Loktanella sp. M215: one gene and its partner. The protein of the gene in region 1 binds, or shares a complex with, the protein of each later gene. Links are inferred from orthologs where the notes say so. Each region holds a gene or a part of one and is shown in the gene's direction. Other genes may lie near its edges.

The links.
Region 2: the proteins of carB (region 1) and carA are in contact, whole or in part, in a solved structure (PDB 1KEE), measured with the Escherichia coli proteins. The link is inferred for Loktanella sp. M215 from one-to-one orthologs.

What each region holds. Positions count from the first base shown.
Region 1 is NZ_WMEA01000001.1:3,673,468-3,683,975, forward strand. The notes cover bases 1-3,889. They hold carB (carbamoyl-phosphate synthase large subunit), read left to right. Parts: upstream 1-356; coding sequence 357-3,689; downstream 3,690-3,889. Other genes in these bases: aspS (aspartate--tRNA ligase), read right to left, coding at 1-157; GLR48_RS18060 (hypothetical protein), read left to right, coding at 3,772-3,889. Outside these bases: more of GLR48_RS18060, read left to right, coding at 3,890-4,047; GLR48_RS18065 (DUF805 domain-containing protein), read right to left, coding at 4,050-4,637; GLR48_RS18070 (beta-ketoacyl-ACP synthase III), read left to right, coding at 4,779-5,897; GLR48_RS18075 (aldo/keto reductase), read right to left, coding at 5,916-6,746; arsenical resistance protein ArsH, read right to left, coding at 6,810-7,511; GLR48_RS18085 (thymidine kinase), read left to right, coding at 7,618-8,214; GLR48_RS18090 (cytochrome b), read left to right, coding at 8,261-8,749; GLR48_RS18095 (2-hydroxyacid dehydrogenase), read right to left, coding at 8,746-9,702; GLR48_RS18100 (tRNA-binding protein), read right to left, coding at 9,699-10,037; proC (pyrroline-5-carboxylate reductase), read right to left, coding at 10,030-10,508. UniProt on the Escherichia coli protein: Large subunit of the glutamine-dependent carbamoyl phosphate synthetase (CPSase).
Region 2 is NZ_WMEA01000001.1:3,445,683-3,455,118, forward strand. The notes cover bases 3,956-6,772. They hold carA (glutamine-hydrolyzing carbamoyl-phosphate synthase small subunit), read left to right. Parts: upstream 3,956-4,690; coding sequence 4,691-5,854; downstream 5,855-6,772. Other genes in these bases: GLR48_RS16955 (GatB/YqeY domain-containing protein), read right to left, coding at 4,042-4,506; GLR48_RS16965 (glycosyltransferase family 2 protein), read left to right, coding at 5,922-6,772. In the rest of the region: GLR48_RS16935 (GAF domain-containing sensor histidine kinase), read left to right, coding at 1-621; ctaD (cytochrome c oxidase subunit I), read left to right, coding at 920-2,593; GLR48_RS16945 (GNAT family N-acetyltransferase), read right to left, coding at 2,775-3,221; GLR48_RS16950 (DUF2244 domain-containing protein), read left to right, coding at 3,382-3,870; more of GLR48_RS16965, read left to right, coding at 6,773-7,829; GLR48_RS16970 (GntR family transcriptional regulator), read right to left, coding at 7,783-8,436; GLR48_RS16975 (FAD-dependent monooxygenase), read left to right, coding at 8,527-9,436. UniProt on the Escherichia coli protein: Small subunit of the glutamine-dependent carbamoyl phosphate synthetase (CPSase).

The sequences.
Region 1 (10,508 bases):
CGCACAGCAGTTGCGTGATGCCGTAGGTGTCGCGCAGGTCGATGAACAGGATGCCACCGTGGTCGCGGACCCGGTGGACCCAGCCGGACAGACGCACGGTCTTTCCGACATCGGCGGCGGTCAGATCGGCGCAGGTCTGTGTGCGGTAGGCATGCATGAACGTGGTCCTCGGGTCAGAGTGGGTCGCGCCGTTTCACCTCTTTGCCCCCCATAAGTCAAGCGCGCGGCCCCCTCCTCGCTTTTTTCCAAATACTCCCGCCGGAGGCTGCGCCTTTGGCACAAAGGCGCACTCGCCCCTTGCACCCGGTTCCGACACTTCTATAAGGCGGAGAATTTGCAAAAACCTGGGGGCCGCCATGCCAAAACGTGATGATATCAAGTCGATCATGATCATCGGTGCGGGGCCCATCGTGATCGGGCAAGCCTGCGAGTTCGATTACTCCGGCGCCCAGGCCTGCAAGGCCCTGCGCGAGGAAGGCTACCGCGTCATCCTCGTCAACTCCAACCCCGCGACGATCATGACCGATCCGGGGCTGGCCGACGCCACCTACATCGAACCGATCACGCCAGAGATCGTGGCGAAGATCATCGAAAAGGAACGACCCGACGCGCTGCTGCCCACGATGGGCGGCCAGACGGGCCTGAACACCTCTCTCGCGCTGGCCGACATGGGTGTCCTTGAAAAGTTCGGGGTCGAAATGATCGGCGCCAAGCGCGAGGCCATCGAGATGGCCGAGGATCGCGGGCTGTTCCGCGAGGCGATGGACCGGCTGGGGATCGAAAACCCCAAGGCCACGATCATCACTGCGCCCAAGAAAGAGAACGGCAAGTTCGATATCAAGGCTGGCCTGCAACTGGCCATCGACGCCATCGAATACGTGGGCCTGCCCGCGATCATCCGCCCGGCCTTTACCCTTGGCGGGACAGGTGGCGGCGTGGCCTACAACCGCGAGCAATACGAATACTATTGCCGCTCGGGCATGGAAGCGTCCCCAATGGCGCAGATCCTCGTCGACGAATCCCTGCTCGGCTGGAAAGAGTTCGAGATGGAGGTCGTCCGGGACAAGGCCGACAACGCGATCATCGTCTGCGCGATCGAGAACGTCGATCCGATGGGCGTGCACACCGGCGATTCGATCACCGTGGCCCCGGCCCTGACGCTGACCGACAAGGAATACCAGGTCATGCGCAACCAGTCGATCGCGGTCCTGCGCGAAATCGGCGTGGAAACCGGCGGATCCAACGTGCAATGGGCGATCAATCCCGCCGACGGCCGCATGGTCGTGATCGAGATGAACCCCCGCGTGTCCCGCTCCTCGGCCCTGGCCTCCAAGGCGACCGGTTTCCCCATCGCCAAGATCGCGGCGAAACTGGCGGTCGGCTACACGCTGGATGAGTTGGACAACGACATCACCGGCGTGACACCCGCGTCCTTCGAGCCGACGATCGACTACGTCGTCACCAAGATCCCCCGCTTCGCCTTCGAGAAATTCGCAGGGTCCGAGCCACACCTAACCACCGCGATGAAGTCGGTCGGAGAGGCGATGGCCATTGGCCGCACGATCCACGAATCCATGCAAAAGGCGCTGGCGTCGCTGGAAACCGGCCTGACCGGCTTTGACGAGATCACCATCCCCGGTGCCCCCGATGCCGCCGCGATCACCAAGGCGCTGGCGAAACAGACCCCAGACCGCATCCGCGTCATCGCACAGGCCATGCGCCACGGTCTGCCCGATGACGACATCCACGCCGTCACGATGTACGACCCCTGGTTCCTTGCCCGCATCCGCGAGATCGTGGACGCCGAGGCCGTGGTGCGGGCAGAAGGCCTGCCCACGACCGAACACGGCCTGCGCAAGCTCAAGATGATGGGCTTCACCGATGCCCGCCTCGCCACCCTCACGGGCCAGACCGAAGCACACATCCGCAAGACCCGGATCAACGCCGGCGTCATCGCTGTGTTCAAGCGGATCGACACCTGCGGTGCCGAGTTCGAAGCGCAGACGCCCTACATGTATTCCACCTACGAATCCCCCGTCATGGGAGAGGTCGAGTGCGAAGCGCGGCCCAGTAACCGCAACAAGGTCGTGATCCTTGGCGGCGGTCCGAACCGGATCGGGCAAGGCATCGAGTTCGATTACTGCTGCTGCCACGCCTGCTATGCGCTGTCGGACGCAGGCTATGAAACCATCATGATCAACTGCAATCCGGAAACCGTGTCGACCGACTACGACACCTCGGATCGCCTCTACTTCGAACCGCTGACCTTCGAACACGTCATGGAAATCCTGCGCGTCGAACAGGACAACGGCACCCTGCACGGCGTCATCGTCCAGTTCGGCGGCCAGACCCCGCTGAAGCTGGCGAATGCCCTGCAAGAGGCCGGTATCCCGATCCTTGGCACCACCCCCGACGCCATCGACCTGGCCGAGGACCGCGAGCGGTTTCAGGACCTCGTCAACCGTCTGGGGCTCAAGCAGCCGGTCAACGGCATCGCCTCGACCGATCAGCAGGCCTTCGATATCGCAGCCAGCATCGGCTTCCCGCTGGTGATCCGCCCGTCCTACGTCCTTGGCGGCCGCGCGATGGAAATCGTGCGCGATCAGGCGCAGCTGGAACGCTACATCTCTGACGCCGTGGTCGTGTCTGGCAAAAGCCCGGTCCTGCTGGACAGCTACCTGTCTGGCGCTGTCGAGGTCGACGTCGACTGCCTCTGCGACGGCGAAAATACCCATGTCGCGGGCATCATGCAGCATATCGAGGAAGCGGGCGTCCATTCGGGCGACTCCGCCTGTTCGCTGCCGCCCTATTCCCTGTCCGACGCGATGATTGCGGAAATCCGGTCGCAGACGGAAAAGCTGGCCCTCGCGCTGCATGTCGTCGGCCTGATGAACGTCCAGTTCGCGGTCAAGGACGAGGAGGTCTACCTGATCGAGGTGAACCCTCGCGCCTCCCGCACCGTGCCCTTCGTCGCCAAGGCCACGGACTCCGCCATCGCCTCGATCGCCGCGCGCCTCATGGCGGGTGAGCCGCTGTCGAACTTCCCGCTGCGCGCGCCCTACCCCGAGACAGAGAACCCGATGGACGTGCTGCCGCTGGGCGATGCCTTCACCTTGGCCGACCCGAAAACGCCTTGGTTCAGCGTGAAAGAGGCCGTGCTACCCTTCGCCCGCTTTCCCGGCGTGGATACGATCCTTGGCCCGGAAATGCGGTCAACCGGTGAAGTCATGGGCTGGGACCGCAACTTTGCCCGCGCCTTCCTCAAGGCGCAGATGGGTGCAGGCACGATCCTGCCGGAAGAAGGCTGCGTCTTCGTGTCGATCCGCGACGACGACAAGACCGATCTGATGGCCACCGCCGCGCGCGGGCTGATCGACCTTGGCCTGACCATCACCGCGACACGCGGTACGGCGGCCTGGCTGACCAGCCACGACATCCCGCACACGACCGTCAATAAGGTCTACGAGGGCGGACTGACCATCGTGGACCGCCTGAAGGATGGCCATATCGCACTGGTCCTGAACACCACCGAAGGCGCGCAGGCCGTGGACGACAGCCGAGAGATCCGCGCCGTCGCCCTGAACGACAAGATCCCCTATTTCACCACCGCCGCCGCCGCACAGGCTGCCGTGATGGCGATGCAGGAACGGGCGAACGGCGCCATCGACGTGCGGTCGCTGCAGGGCTGAGGGTCAGCGGGGCCGGCTGACGGCCCCGCGCATTTTCGACCGAATCGTGCTATGGTGACGCCGACATTGTTGGAGGTTTCCCATGAAATACCTGCTGCCCTGCCTGATGCTGGCCGCCTGCGCCGCCCCGCCACCGCCCGCCAGCCTGACCCTTTCCCCCACCGGCTATCGCGCCGACGGTGATCAGTGCCGGCTTGCGTTCGAGACACCGGCGACGGCGAATTACCTCGACGATGCTGCGGACCTTGTCGCCTGTCCGGCGGACATGGAAAACCTCGGCGTCTTTGCCATCGACACCGACGGGGTCGAGGTCGCGCGGATTGCGGGCTACGTTCTGTACTCCGTGCCACGCCGCTAAGGTCAGCCAAAGCGGTTGGGCTGCGGGTCAGGTGCGCGGCAATACCAGACCAGCAGGACGATCCAGCCGATCAGGGGGATGAAGCTCAGCAGGATCCACCATCCCGACTTGTCGATGTCATGCAGGCGCCGCGCGCTCAGCGCGAAGGACGGGATGATCGTCACCAGTACCCACAGCCCGTCAAGGAGACTGGCGCCGTTGGACCCGAAAAGTGCTGCATCCACGATCCCCAACGCCAGTCCGATCAGAAAGTTGTCGAGTTGCCAGAACCAGAACGCGCCACGATTGCTGCGCCCGCCGAACTGCGCGTAGCGGTGAAAGAACTGGCGGAACGCATCGCCAAGCCCTGATTTCCGTCGGTAATCCTCGGCGGAATCATCAGCGGGCGCATAGGCGGGCGACGTCGGCACATCGGGCCGGGGGGGCGTCACGCCGTCGATATGCCGGTGGGCCGGTTCCCAGTGTTCCAGCGTGTCGGTCCAGACCAGCGTATGGGACCCGACAACGCCACGCTGCACGAGGTCCGCGAAGGCCGCCTTGTCGATCGGTCCCGTCTCGACGCCTGCGTTCACGTAATACCACTGTGCCATGCGATCTTCCTTCTGGTCCGTCAGCGGCAGGCTGCCGCACTTGCGCGGCCGCTGTAAAGTGACCTTGCTGCACCCGTCGCAGGGCTGATGGACTTCACCGCCGATCACCGGCAATAATGCCACGATCCAAGGGGGCTTTTCATGTATCGTGCAGCCATCACCGGCACCGGGGTCTTTACCCCCGAACAGGTCATCACCAACGCCGAACTCGTCGCGGCGTTCAACGCCTATGCCGACCTTTACAATGCCGAGCACGCGGACGCGATCGCGGCCGGAGAAATCGCTGCAAAGCCCCATTCCTCGGTCGATTTCATCGTCGCGGCGTCGGGGATCGAGCAGCGGCACGTGATCGACAAGACCGGCGTGCTTGATCCTACACGCATGTATCCGCACTTTCGCGCGCGCAGCGACGACGAGCCGAGCCTGATGGCAGAAACGGGTGTCGATGCGATCAACACCGCCTTGGCGCAGGCGGGGATCACCGGGGATCAGGTCGATCTGGTGATCTGCGCCGCGTCAAACATCGAACGCGCCTACCCCGCAGTGGCCGTGGAAATCCAGCAATTGATCGGCGCGGGCGGCTTTGCCTTTGACATGAATGTCGCCTGTTCATCGGCCACCTTCGGCATCCAGACCGCCGCCGACATGATCCGCACCGGATCGGTGCGGACGGCGGTGGTGGTGAACCCCGAGATCACCAGCGCCCATCTGGAATGGCGCGACCGGGACTGTCATTTCATCTTTGGCGATGTCGCGACGGCGACGGTGCTACAGCGGGCCGACGACGCTGCCGGCGATCATTTCGTCATCAGATCAACGCGGTGCGCCACGCAGTTCAGCAACAACATCCGCAACAATGCGGGCTTCATGCGTCGTACGCGCGACCAGATGGAAGACCGCCGCGACATGCAGTTCATGCAGAACGGGCGCAAGGTGTTCAAAGAGGTCCTGCCGATGGTCAGCCAGCACATGGCCGACCATATGGAGGCCGAGGGGATCGCCGCCGAGGATCTGAAGCGCCTTTGGCTGCATCAGGCCAACAAGGCGATGAACGACTATATCGGGAAAAAGGTGCTGGGCCGCGACCCTGAACAGGGCGAGCAGCCGAACATCCTGCAGGACTACGCCAATACATCCTCTGCCGGGTCGATCATCGCCTTTGCGCAACATTCGGACGATCTGCAGCCGGGCGATCTGGGGATCATCTGTTCGTTCGGCGCAGGGTATTCGGTGGGGTCTGTGGTGGTCGAGCGGGTCTGACCCCGCCCGACCGCGTCGTTACATGCCGTTGAACGTCTCGGGGTCGGGACCGGTGCGCTCGCCCTGATCCAGCTTGGTGATCGCATCCATTTCGGCCTGCGTGATCTCGAAATCGAAGATCGCCATGTTCGCCTTCAGGTGGTCGGTCTTGGTCGATCGGGCGATCACGGCGTTGCCGCGCTGCAGGTGCCAGCGCAGGATGACCTGCGGTGCGGTCTTGCCGGTGCGCTCTGCCACCGCCTTGATCGGGTCCGCATCGAAGGACCGTGCATTGCCCAGCGGCGACCAGCTTTGCGTCACGACGTCATGGGCGGCGTTGACCTTCAGCATCTTGGCCTGCTGCAGCATCGGGTTCACTTCGATCTGGTTCAGCACGGGCGCCTCTCCCGTCTCGTCGATGATCCGCTTCAGGTGCGCATCGTGGAAATTGCACACGCCGATGGATGTGACTTCCCCGTCGTCACGCGCGGCGATCAGCGCCTTCCATGCGTCGACATAGGCGTCCTGCTTTGGAAAGGGCCAGTGGATCAGCATCAGGTCGAGCTTTTCCAGGCCGATCCGCTTCAAGCTCTCGCCCACGGCGCGGCGCACCGCATCGTAATCCATGCCGTCGTTCCAGACCTTCGACGTGATGAAGAGGTCGTCGCGCGATGTGTCCGACGACCGGATACCCTCGCCCAACTGCTCTTCATTCTTGTAGGCGGCGGCGCCGTCGATCAGCGGATAGCCCATGTTGATGCTTTCGCGCACGACGCGGGCCGTCTCCTCTTGCGGCACCTGCCAGATCCCGAGGCCGAAGGCCGGGATGGAGTGACCGTCGGTGAAAGTCTTGGTGGGAATGTCGGACATCTGCATGTCTCCTGTTCTTGTCATCTGCGGGACACAACAGGTCGGACCGGCACATGTTCCCCGTCAGGAGGTCACGCGTTTGTGGACATCCTCCAGCGTTTCCACCCGTTCCGAATAGCGGTCGGTCAGTTGCGGGCGGCCACGGGTCAGCCAGGTAAAACGGACCAGTTCCTCCATCACGTCGACGATGCGGTTGTAGAGGGGACCGGGCAGCATGCGCCCGTCCGCGAACTGCTTGAAGGCCATCGGGACCGACGACTGGTTCGGGATCGTCACCATCCGCATCCAGCGTCCGAGGATCCGCATCTGGTTGACCGTGTTGAAGGATTGCGATCCGCCGCAGACCTGCATCAAGGCCAGCGTCTTACCTTGGGTGGGCCTGATGCCGCCAATGGGGGCCAACGGGATCCAGTCGATCTGCGCCTTCATCACCGCCGTCATGGCGCCGTGTCGTTCCGGACTGGACCAGACCATGCCTTCGCACCACAGCGCCAGGTCGCGCAATTCGCGCACCTTGGGGTGGTCCGTGTTCGCCTCGTCCGGTAGCGGCAGGCCGGTGGGATCGAAGGTGCGCACCTCGCACCCGAGTGCACGCAACACACGGGCGCCCTCCTCTGCCGTCAGGCGGGAATAGCTGACGGGGCGCAGCGATCCGGTCAGGATCAGAATGCGCGGGGGATGGCGCGGATCGCCCGGTGCCGCATAGTCATCGGGGTCGATAGGATGCAGTTGATCAGCGAGCAGGTTCGGCATGTCTTCGGTCATGGGGCGCGTCCTTGGCAAGAGTCCGTGACCGCATAGCCAAAGCCGCAGGAGATGTCAGCACGCCGGTTCTTGCAAACCCCGTATGGTCGCCGCTATCACCCCAGCCATGGCAAAACTCTATTTCAATTATTCCACGATGAACGCGGGCAAATCGACCGTGCTGCTGCAGGCCAGCCACAACTATGTCGAACGCGGGATGCAGACCTATCTGATGACCGCCCGGCTGGACACGCGCGCGGGACAGGGCCGGATCGCCAGCCGCATCGGCATCGCCCAGCCCGCCGACACCTATGCCCCCGGCGACAACCTTTACACGATGATCGAACGGCGCCTGAAAACCCCCTGCGCCTGCATCTTCGTGGACGAGGCGCAGTTTCTGGACCCAGATCAGGTCTGGCAACTGGCCCGCGTCGTCGACGATCTGGACGTGCCGGTCATGTGCTTCGGCCTGCGGGTCGATTTTCAGGGGCAGCTCTTTCCCGGCTCTGCCACACTGCTGGCGCTGGCGGATGAAATGCGAGAGGTCCGCACGATCTGCCATTGCGGACGCAAGGCTACCATGGTCGTGCGCCGCGACGCGCAGGGGCGCGTGGTGCAGGCGGGCGATCAGGTGCAGGTCGGCGGAAACGACCGCTATGTCTCGCTGTGCCGCAGACACTGGCGCGCGGCGATGGAGGGGGCGGAACCGGACCGCCTGCTCTAGCGTTTGAACCTGCGGGCAGAGTGTGTTCGCCCGTCAGGAACAGCCCATGTCATCCACGAAATACACCGCTCCCCACATGATGCTGCACTGGCTGATGGCCGTGGCGGTGGCGATCCAGATTGTCTTTGCAGACAATATGGGCGCGGCGTTCGACGCCAAGCTCGAAAACATCGAAATCGGGACCGGCTGGACCACAGGCGCAATCTTTCATGCGCTGTTGGGGGCGACCATCGGAGTCCTGATGTTGTGGCGCCTCGGCCTGCGTCTGACGACGGATATCCCGCCGCCACCCGAATCGGCGAGCGTGATCCAGACCGTCAGTCGCGCAACGCACTGGCTGTTCTACGCGATCCTGATTGGCATGCCCATTGTGGGCGCGCTGGCGTGGTTCATCCCGTCAGATTCACTGGCGGGTGTTCACGACATAGCCGGCAAGGTGCTGCTGGCGCTGATCGCCCTGCATATCTTGGGCGCGATCTATCATCACTTCATCGCCGATGACAAAGCGGTCCTGCGGCGAATGTTGCCCCGCTAGGGCATCCACAGCGCCTGCGGCGGCCGTTGGCCCGCAGCCCAGGCGATGACATTGTCCAGCGCCATCTGGCCCATGGCCTCCCGAACCTCCAGCGCTGCCGTGCCAAGGTGCGGCAGCAACACGACATTTTCCAATGTGGTCAAAGCCGCGGGAACACTTGGTTCGTGCGCATAGACGTCCAGCCCTGCCCTTATCCGACCGCGCGTCAGTTCCGCGATCAAGGCGCCCTCGTCCACCACGTCACCCCGCGCCACGTTCACGAAGATCGCACCATCGTCCAGTTGTGCCAGCGCCGCGGCATCAATCAGATGCGCGTTGTCACCTCCGCCGGGGACCGTCACCACGACCACGTCGGACTGGCTCATCAGGCTGTGCAGATCGGGCACCTGACGGGACGGCACATCGACGTCCTTTTCCGAGCGATTGAAATAGATCACCTTCATATCGAAACCGTAGTGCGCCCGCCGCGCGACCGCCTGCCCGATCCGGCCCATGCCGATGATCCCCAGCCGCTTGCCCGTGACATGCGCGCCCAGCATCTGCGTCGGATGCCAACCGGTCCAGCCGCCCGCACGGACCAGACGCTCGCCCTCGCCCGCCCGCCGGGCCGCCATCAGGATCAGCGTCATCGCAATGTCAGCGGTGGCATCGGTCACGACATCGGGCGTGTTCGACACCTGAACACCCGCCCGTTGCGCCGCAGCAAGGTCGATGTGGTTATGGCCGACGCCAAAACTCGCGATCATGCCGCAGCGCAGATGATTCGTGGCAAAAGCCTCGGCGGTGAAGGCGTCGCCCAGCGTGCACAGAATCGCATCGTGGTGCTGCATCGCCTCCGCCGCCTCGGCCGCGGTCAGCCCCACAGTGCTGTCGCGCAAGGTCACATCGAATATGGCACGCGCGGCGGCAATCGTCGCGTCCGGAAAGGTTCGGGTCAACAGAAGACGTTTCAATGCAAGCGCCCTCCGGCAGGAACGTCCTGATCCGGCGTCACCAGAACGACCGCACCTTCGGCATCCGGCATCCCCAGAACCAGAACCTCTGACATGAACTTGCCGATCTGGCGCGGCGGAAAGTTCACCACGGCGCAGACCATCCGCCCCACCAGCGTGTCCGGCGTATAGTGGACCGTCAGTTGCGCGCTGGTCTTGCGCTCTCCGATCTCGCCACCAAAATCGATCCAAAGCTTGATCGCGGGCTTGCGGGCCTCGGGATAGGGTTCGGCCCGCGTGACGCGCCCAACCCGGACGTCAACCTTCATGAAGTCGTCGAATGAGATCTCAGTCACGTGCAAGCTCCCGGCTGCGTGTGGCCGCGGCTGTCACGGCGCGGGTCAAAAGCGGCGGGAATCCGGTCGCAGCATCCATCAGCACCTCCAGCGCGGCCTGCGTGGTCCCATTCGGGCTGGTCACGTTGCGGCGGAGCTGGGCGGGGTCCTCGGGGCTGTCTTCGGCCAGTTGCCCTGCGCCGCCGACGGTCGCCTTGGCCAGCGCCATGGCCAGGTCCGGCGCCAGCCCCTGCTCCACCCCAGCCGCGGCAAGTGTCTCGATCAGGTGAAAGACATAGGCCGGGCCCGACCCGCTTACGGCGGTCACGGCATCCATCTGGGATTCCTCCTCCAGCCGCACCGTCTGGCCCACCGCCCCCATCAGCGCCTCGGCCAGGGCCAGATGCGCCTCGGTCGCGGCGGCGTTGCCAATCAGCGCCGAAATACCCCGCCCGATGGCCGCAGGCGTGTTCGGCATCGTCCGCACGACGG
Region 2 (9,436 bases), 220 kb from region 1 along the record:
AGCGCCCTGACCGCCGGTCTGCGCATGATCGAACGGGGCGACCTCGACAGCCGGGCCAAGCACCTCGTCGACCTGATGCGCGGCTCCGTCAATCGCATGGGCCTGTTGATCGAGAACCTGCTGGATCAGGCCCGCAACCGAAGAGGAGAGGGCATCGTGATCGAGCGGACGCTGACGCCCGATCTGAACGCCGCCCTCAGCCAGATCGTCGCCGAACTTCAGGCGGTGTCTCCGGATCAGGAGATCAGGTGCGACATCGACCTCGCAGTCCCGGTCTACTGCGACGCGCCCCGCGTCTCGCAACTCTTTTCGAACCTGCTGGCGAACGCCATCACCCATGGCGCGCAGGATACGCCGATCCACGTCACGGCCCGCGCGGCGGCAGGGGCATTCACCCTGTCCGTCGCCAACGCCGGCACCCGGATTGCAGACGAGATGTTGCAAGGCCTTTTCATGCCCTACGAACGGGGCGGCGACCGTCCCAGCCGCGAGGGGCTGGGTCTGGGCCTTTTCATCGCGTCAGAGATCGCAAAGGGCCACGACGGCACGCTGGACGTCGACTCTGGCGATGTGCAAACCGTCTTTACCTTCCAGATGCCGAACGTCGCAGCCCCGGTCTAGACCGGGCGATCCCGGCGCAGGCGGGGTCTGACGTGACAATGCGGCGTCACCGGCACCGTTGATTGCGATCTGATCCACCCTGCCTGTCCGACGGGGCGCGCAGCCCTTTGCACCCGCACCGCGCGATCCGGCGCGGCACGGACCGCAAGGCATCCCCTGCGCCAATTTATCCCAGCCCATAAAGCCCTTTGAATGTTGCGATGGGGCCGATGACCCACTAGAACGAGCGGAATGCAGAACGCCGGGACAGTGACTCGCGCGCACTGCTCGTCCGTAGCCAAACCCGAGGGAGAGCCACATGGCAGACGCCGCCATCCACGGCCATGACCATCACGACGAGCGGGGATTTTTCACCCGCTGGTTCATGTCCACCAACCACAAGGACATCGGTGTCCTGTATCTGTTCACCGCAGGCCTTGTCGGCTTCATCTCGGTGGCCCTGACCGTCTTCATGCGGGTCGAGCTGATGGAACCCGGCGTCCAGCACATGTGCATGGAAGGCGCGCGCATCTTCACCGATGCAGCGTCCCCCTGCACGCCCAACGGGCACCTCTGGAACGTGCTGATCACCTACCACGGCATCCTGATGATGTTCTTCGTGGTCATCCCGGCCCTGTTCGGCGGCTTCGGCAACTACTTCATGCCGCTGCAGATCGGCGCCCCGGACATGGCGTTCCCACGGATGAACAACCTGTCCTACTGGATGTATGTGGCCGGCACCGCGCTGGGCGTCGCGTCCATGCTCGCCCCCGGTGGCGGTGGTCAGGCCGGTTCCGGCGTGGGCTGGGTCATGTACCCGCCGCTCTCCACGTCCGAAGGCGGCATGTCCATGGACCTCGCGATCTTCGCCGTCCACCTCTCGGGTGCCTCTTCGATCCTGGGTGCGATCAACATGATCACGACCTTCCTGAACATGCGCGCGCCTGGCATGACCATGCACAAGGTGCCGCTCTTCGCCTGGTCGATCTTCGTAACCGCATGGCTGATCCTGCTGGCGCTGCCGGTTCTGGCCGGTGCCATCACCATGCTGCTGATGGACCGCAACTTCGGCACCACCTTCTTCCAGCCCGAAGGTGGCGGCGACCCGATCCTCTACCAGCACATCCTGTGGTTCTTCGGTCACCCCGAGGTCTACATCATCATCATCCCCGGCTTCGGCATCATCAGCCACGTCATCGCGACGTTCAGCAAGAAGCCGATCTTCGGCTACCTGCCGATGGTCTATGCAATGGTCGCGATCGGTGTTCTGGGCTTCGTCGTCTGGGCGCACCACATGTACACGGTCGGTCTGTCGCTGACGCAGCAGTCCTACTTCATGATGGCGACGATGGTCATCGCGGTCCCCACGGGCGTCAAAATCTTTAGTTGGATCGCGACGATGTGGGGTGGCTCGGTAGAGTTCAAGACCCCGATGCTCTGGGCGATGGGCTTCTTGTTTCTGTTCACCGTCGGTGGCGTCACCGGCATCGTGCTCAGCCAAGCCGGCATCGACCGCGTCTATCACGACACCTACTACGTCGTGGCGCACTTCCACTACGTGATGTCCCTGGGTGCCGTCTTCGCGATCTTCGCAGGCATCTACTTCTACCTGCCCAAGATGTCGGGCCGCATGTATCCCGAATGGGCCGGCAAGGTCCACTTCTGGGCCATGTTCATCGGCGCGAACATCACCTTCTTCCCGCAGCACTTCCTTGGTCGTCAGGGCATGCCCCGTCGCTACATCGACTACCCGGAAGCCTTCGCCACTTGGAACTACGTCTCGTCGCTGGGGGCCTTCCTGTCCTTCGCCTCGTTCCTGTTCTTCATCGGCGTGCTGTTCTGGACCCTGTTCCGTGGTGCAAAAGTCACCGTGAACAACCCCTGGAACGAATGGGCCGACACACTGGAATGGACCCTGCCCTGCCCGCCGCCCGAGCATACGTTCGAGCAGCTTCCCAAGCGGAGCGACTGGGACAAGGGCCACGCCCACTAAATCCCGCCACACAACGAAAAAGGCACCGGAGCGATCCGGGGCCTTTTTTCATGGCTTCGGCGTTGTAATCGCGCCAGCGCTTCACCCGCCGACACTCCGACGCCTCAGCTTCGGCGCACCACGCACCACAAAAGTCTGAAGACCCCGTTGCCGCATCGCCCGTTTTCCCCGCGGATAAGGGTCACAGCTTGATGTCGTAGGTCACCCAATGCGTCCGCGCCGCGACCCGGTCATAGACCCCGCGCGCACGGTAGTTATCCTCGGCCGTGATCCAGCGGATCACCGTCCATCCCCGCGCCATGCCGATCCCGCGCAGCGCCGCGATCAGCTCATCCGCCGCCCCGCTACCCCGCACGTCAGGGTCAACGAAGAGGTCATCCAGAAACCCGCCCGTGCTGGCCGACAGGGGCCGCGCAAAGGCGCGGTAATGCGCCAGACCGATCACCGTGCCATCCGCGGCACAGGCCACCAGCCCTTCGGTTGCGTGACCCGCATCCATCAGCCAGCCCCAGACCCTGTCCCGCATCACCGCCGTCTGGTCGACGCGGTAAAAGGCGGCATAGCCTGCATAAAGCTTGTCCCACACCCCCCGGTCGGCAGCCGTCACAGCCCGAATTGTCACCGTCATTTCCAACCTCCCTGTACGCGCACATCGCATCCATGACACGTCCGCCGTCACCTGACCAAGAAAAATCCCACCGGAGGCATCCTGACCCTCGCAAAGCCGCACCGCCACCGCGACCAAGCGGCACAGTTGCCAGCCGCAACCGTCCTGCTAAAACAGCCTCATGCCCTACGAATGGTCCCCAGAACCCCCACACGCCGACCCGGACTGGAGCCTCGCGCTCTGGCCCTACCGGTCCTTGCTGCGGCGCGATTTCGTGCTGTTCATGGGGGCTACGGCGGCCATCATCCTGCTGCCCTTGCTGACCGTGCTGGGCTCGGTCGTGCTCTGGGCGCTGCTGCCGTTCTTCGCCGCGATGTTTGGCGGTCTCTGGTACGCGCTGAACGTCAGCTACCGGCGCGGCGAGGTCCTGGAGGAGCTGCGCGTCACCGCTGACACCGCCTATCTGGTGCGCCACAATCCCAAGGGGCCACGGCAGGACTGGCGCGCGAACCGCTACTGGGTCAGCGTTCATCTGCACCCCAAGGGCGGCCCTGTCGAAAACTACATCACCCTGCGGGGCGGCGACCGCGAGGTCGAGATCGGCGCCTTCCTCGACGCCGCCGAACGCCTCGCCCTCTACGACGACCTCAAGCGCGCCCTGCGCGGCTGACGGTGACACACAGCCTTCGACATCAGGCCAGCGATGCCCTGTGACGGATCCAGTGACGGGCCGTCCCAGCCCGCGCGAACCTGCAGACCTTCTTCTGGTCGCAAATACTTCGGGGTCCGGGGCAGCGCCCCGAAAAGGGGTGGGCGGGCGGGCCCGTCCACCCCGTCACAATCAGCCCAGACGGTCCTTGACCATCGGCCCGACCCGGCCAAAGTCCATCTGCCCGGTGTATTTGTCCTTCAGCACGGCCATGACGCGGCCCATGTCACGAATGCTGTCGGCCCCGGTCTCGGCGATCGCTGCATCGACGGCGGCGGCAGTTTCGTCGGCGTCCAGCTGGCGCGGCAGGAACTCCTCGACCACCTTGATCTCCGACAGCTCCTTTTCGGCCAACTCCAGACGGCCGCCCTCCTCGTAGGCGCGCGCGCTTTCCTGCCGCTGCTTGACCATGCGGCCCAGGATCGACAGCACTTCGGCACTGTCGACCACCGCCCCGTCTTCGGCGCCGGTGCCACGCAGGGCGATGTCACGGTCCTTGATCGCGGCGTTGATCAGCCGCAGGGTGGACAGACGATCCGCCTCGCGGGCCTTCATCGCATCCTTGAGTGCTGCGGAAAGTCGCTGTCGCACGTCCATGTCAGTGGTTCCATTCCTAAGATCGGCGCAACATAGGGCTGCGGTCCGGCCCTGACAAGCGCTGCCGACGCGGCGTCACGGCCCACCCCTTGACCCCGCCCCGCAGCCTGCGTAGGACAGGCCGAATTTGCGCGCCCGCGCCTGCCCGCGCCCGCCCGCCAGCGCCTGCCGAAGGGGACCCCGGATGACCATCACCGATACCGCGAAGCCCACTGCCTGCCTCGCCCTTGCGGACGGCACCGTGTTCTACGGCCGTGGCTTCGGCGCCACGGGCCAGACCACCGCGGAACTCTGCTTCAACACCGCGATGACCGGCTATCAGGAAATCATGACCGACCCCTCCTACGCGGGTCAGGTCGTCACCTTCACCTTCCCCCACATCGGCAACACCGGCGTCAACGCCGAGGATGACGAGACCGCCGATCCCGTCGCTGCGGGCATGATCGTGAAATGGGACCCGACCGAGGCGTCGAACTGGCGCGCCACCGAAGAGCTGACGACATGGCTCGCGCGCCGCGGCCGGATCGGCATGGGCGGCATCGACACCCGTCGCCTGACCCGCGCGATCCGCCAGCAGGGCGCACCCCACGTGGCCCTCGCCCACGATCCCGACGGCAACTTCGACATCGCGGCCCTCGTCGCCGCCGCGCGCGGCTTTGCGGGCCTCGTCGGTCTCGATCTGGCCAAGGACGTGACCTGCGCTCAAAGCTACCGCTGGAACGAGATGCGCTGGGCCTGGCCCGACGGCTACCCGATCCAGGGCGCGCCCAAGCACAAAGTCGTCGCCATCGACTACGGCGCCAAGCGCAACATCCTGCGCTGCCTCGCCTCTGCCGGCTGCGATGTGACGGTGCTGCCCGCATCGGCCACGGCCGAGGATGTGCTGGCCCTGAATCCCGACGGCGTCTTCCTGTCCAACGGTCCCGGCGATCCTGCGGCCACCGGCGTTTACGCCGTGCCGATGATCAAGGGTGTGCTGGAACGGGCCGATCTGCCGGTCTTCGGCATCTGCCTCGGTCACCAGATGCTGGCCCTCGCCTTGGGCGCGCAGACGATCAAGATGAACCACGGCCACCACGGCGCCAACCATCCGGTCAAGGACATGACCACTGGCAAGGTCGAGATCACGTCGATGAACCACGGCTTTACCGTCGACAGCCAGACCCTGCCGGCCGGGGTCACGGAAACCCACGTAAGCCTCTTCGACGGGTCGAACTGCGGGATCGCACTCGCGGACCGGCCGGTCTTCTCGGTCCAGTATCACCCCGAGGCAAGCCCCGGCCCGCAGGACAGCTACTACCTGTTCGAACGCTTTGCCGACGCCATGCAAGCCCGCAAGATGAACTGAGCCGGGACCGCCTTAACGACTTCTTAACCACCGTCTGCCCTTATGGGACCGCAACACAGGCGGACCCATGACGATTTTTGCGCCAGGCTTTTCCATGGCGGATCTGGATGCCCCCCTGCCGGAGGATCCGGCGGGTCTGCTGCAAAGGCTCGTGCAGGACGGCTACGTCACTGCGGCGCAGGCACAGGCGGCACAAGAGATCGCCGCGCGTGAAAACCTGACCGTGCTGGGTGTGCTGCAGACCCGGTTCAGCTTGTCCCAGCGCAGTCTGGCGCTGGTGCAGAACGCCACATTGTCTGCCCGCATGATCGATCCCATGATCGACGCACCGGACCGCGCCCTCGTGCAGACCTTTGGCGCGGCGCAGGCGATGGCCGGCGGCGTCCTGCCGTGGCGCAGGATGGGCGACTGCACGCTGATCCTGTCGCCCGATTATGCCCGTTTCCTGCGTCAGCAACCGGCGCTGACCGCCGCACTCGGACCCGTCCGCATGGGCGTCAGCATGCCTGACCAGATCACGGGTGCGCTGGCACGCGACTTTGGCGCGGACCTTGTCAGGCGGGCCGAAACGCGGTTGCCCGCTGCAGACAGTTGCCGCGACTGGCGGGCCGGGCGCGCGATGGGATGGGTTGTGGTCGCTGCGTTCGCGCTGGTGGCTGCAACCGTGGCCGCCCCGGTCGCTGTCATCACCGCCTTTTCGGCGCTCGCGGTGGTGCTTCTGGTTTTGACCGGCGGGATCAAGGTCGCCGCAGCGCTGTCCGGCCTGCGGACCGACGCGGCACCGTCCGTTGCTTCACCCGACGGGCCCCTGCCAATCATCACCCTGCTGGTGCCGCTCTACCGCGAACGGGCCATCGCCGACCACCTGCTGACTCGGCTGGAAGCACTGGATTACCCCCGCGAACGCCTCGACGTCTGCCTCGTGCTCGAAGACAACGACACCACCACGAAAGAGGCGTTGGGCCGCACCCGCCTGTTGACGTGGATGCGGTCCATCACCGTGCCCGAAGGCACGCTGCGGACCAAGCCACGCGCGCTGAACTACGCGCTCGACTTCGCGCGCGGCAGCATCGTGGGCGTCTACGATGCAGAGGATGCGCCCGCCACCGACCAGCTGCGCATCGTCGCCGCGACCTTTGCCGGCGCCGATCCGCAGGTGGCCTGCCTGCAGGGCGTGCTCGACTATTACAACAGCAGCGCCAACTGGCTGACCCGCTGCTTCACGCTGGAATACGCCAGCTGGTTCCGCGTCGTGCTGCCGGGCTATGCCCGCATGGGCCTTGTCGTGCCGCTGGGCGGCACCACGCTGTTCTTTCGCCGCGACATCCTGGAACGGCTGGGCGGCTGGGACGCCCATAACGTGACAGAGGATGCGGATCTTGGCCTGCGGCTGGCGCGCGCGGGCTACCGGACCGCCTTCATCCCCTCCGTCACCGAGGAAGAGGCGAACGGCCGCTTCTGGCCTTGGGTCAAGCAGCGGTCACGCTGGCTCAAGGGGTACGGCGTCACGTGGTGCGTCCACATGCGCGAACCGCGCGCACTCTGGCGCGATCTGGGGCCGTGGCGGTTCTTTGGCGTGCAGGTGCTGTTTGCGGGCACGCTGTCGCAATTCCTGCTGGCACCGCTGGTCTGGTCGTTCTGGCTGGTCCCCTTCGGGGTGCACCACCCGGCGGCGGACCTGCTGCCGCGCCCGGTCTTCTGGGCCATGGTGGGCCTCTTCATCACCTGCGAACTCGCGAATTTCGCCATCGCCGCCCTTGCCGTGCGACGCGCGGGCAAGGGCTGGCTGATTCCCTGGGCACTGACCCTGCAGCTTTATTTCCCGCTAGGGGCCGTCGCCTGCTACAAAGGGCTGCTAGAACTCACGTGGAAGCCGTTCTACTGGCACAAGACCGCGCACGGCATCCTGTTGCCAAAGCATGCGCCCGCTACTGCGCCGCCTCGACCTTTGCCGCATCCAGTTTCAGACGCGTGACGAAGGCCTCAGAGATATGCGCCCGCAGCGCCGTATCCGCCGCATCGCCGTCACCCGCAGCGATGGCCTCGACGATTCGCTCGTGCTCCCTCAGCGTATCGCCGCCCCGCCCCTTGGCGGAAATCGAGGTCGTGGCCAGCAGGGCCATCGACCGGTGCACCAGATCCAGCTGCTGCACCAGAAACCGGTTGTGCGACGCAAGGTGGATCTGCTTGTGGAACCGCCGGTTCGCGCGGCTCAGCGCCTCGGGGTCGTCCTTCAGCGCTTCGTCGGCGGCCAGCATATCGCGCAGCACGGCGACTTCCTCTGGCGTGGCATGACGGGCCGCCAGCCGGGCGGCCAGCCCCTCCAGCGTGCCGCGCACGACGTAAAGCTCTGCCATCTGCGTGTGGTCGAGGGAGGCCACGATCAGCGACCGCCCGTCGCGGGTCAGCAGGCTTTGCGTCTCCAGCCGCTGCAGCGCCTCGCGCACCGGGGTCCGGCTGACGCCCAGCCGGTCGGCCAGCTCGCTTTCCACCAGCCGGTCGCCGGGCTTGTAGATGTGGCTGTCGATCGCTTCGAGGATCAGCGCATAGGCATCCTTCTGCGGTGTTGCGCGATCTTGCATGGTGTCCCCCTCGGTCTGGCAGCAGCATAGCGGGGGCTGGACGGCACAGGCAAGGATGTCGCAGCCCGCGACCTTTCCGGGCGCCCTGCGATGCCCTATATCCCGGGCATGGACAAAATACAGACAGATCTTCTGATCAGCGGCGGCGGCGTGGCGGGCCTCGCGGCAGCGGTAGCCTTCGGTGCTGCGGGTTTCGACGTCGTCGTGGTGGACCCGGCCCCGCCCGTCACCGATGCCGCAGACCCCGGCGCTGACCTGCGCACCACCGCCTTTCTGCAACCGGCCCAAGGGGTTCTGGACCGTGCCGGGGTGTGGCAGGCACTGTCAGGTCACGCCACGCCGCTCGCGATCATGCGGATCGTGGACGCCGCAAAGGAGACGCCCGTCAGCCGCGACTTCGCCGCCTCCGACATCTCTGACAGGCCCTTCGGGTGGAACCTGCCGAACTGGCTGCTGCGCCGCGTGATGGTCGACCGCATCGGGGCGATGGACAACGTGACCCTGCGCACCGGCACCGGCTTTGCCGCAATGGTCGCGCGCACGGATCAGGCGCTGGTGCGGCTGACCGACGGCACACAGATCGCGGCCCGGCTGGTGATCGGCGCCGACGGCCGCGGATCTCCGGTGCGAGAGGCCGCAAGCATCGGTGTTGCGACGACGCGCTACGGCCAAAAGGCCGTGACCTTTGCCGTGACCCACCCCGGCCCGCACAACGGCGTCTCGACCGAGGTGCATCGCGCGGGCGGCCCGTTCACGCTGGTGCCCCTGCCCGACCACGACGGCCAGCCCTGCTCCTCCGTCGTGTGGATGGATACCGGCCCACGGATCACAACCCTTGCAGCCCTCTCGGACGCGGATTTCACAGCCGCCGCGAACGATCGCAGCGCCGGTGTGAATGGCCCGCTGACACTGGTCGGCCGCCGGTCGGTCTGGCCGATCATCAGCCAGATCGCGGACCGGATCACCGCACCGCGCACGGCACTGGTGGCCGAGGCCGCCC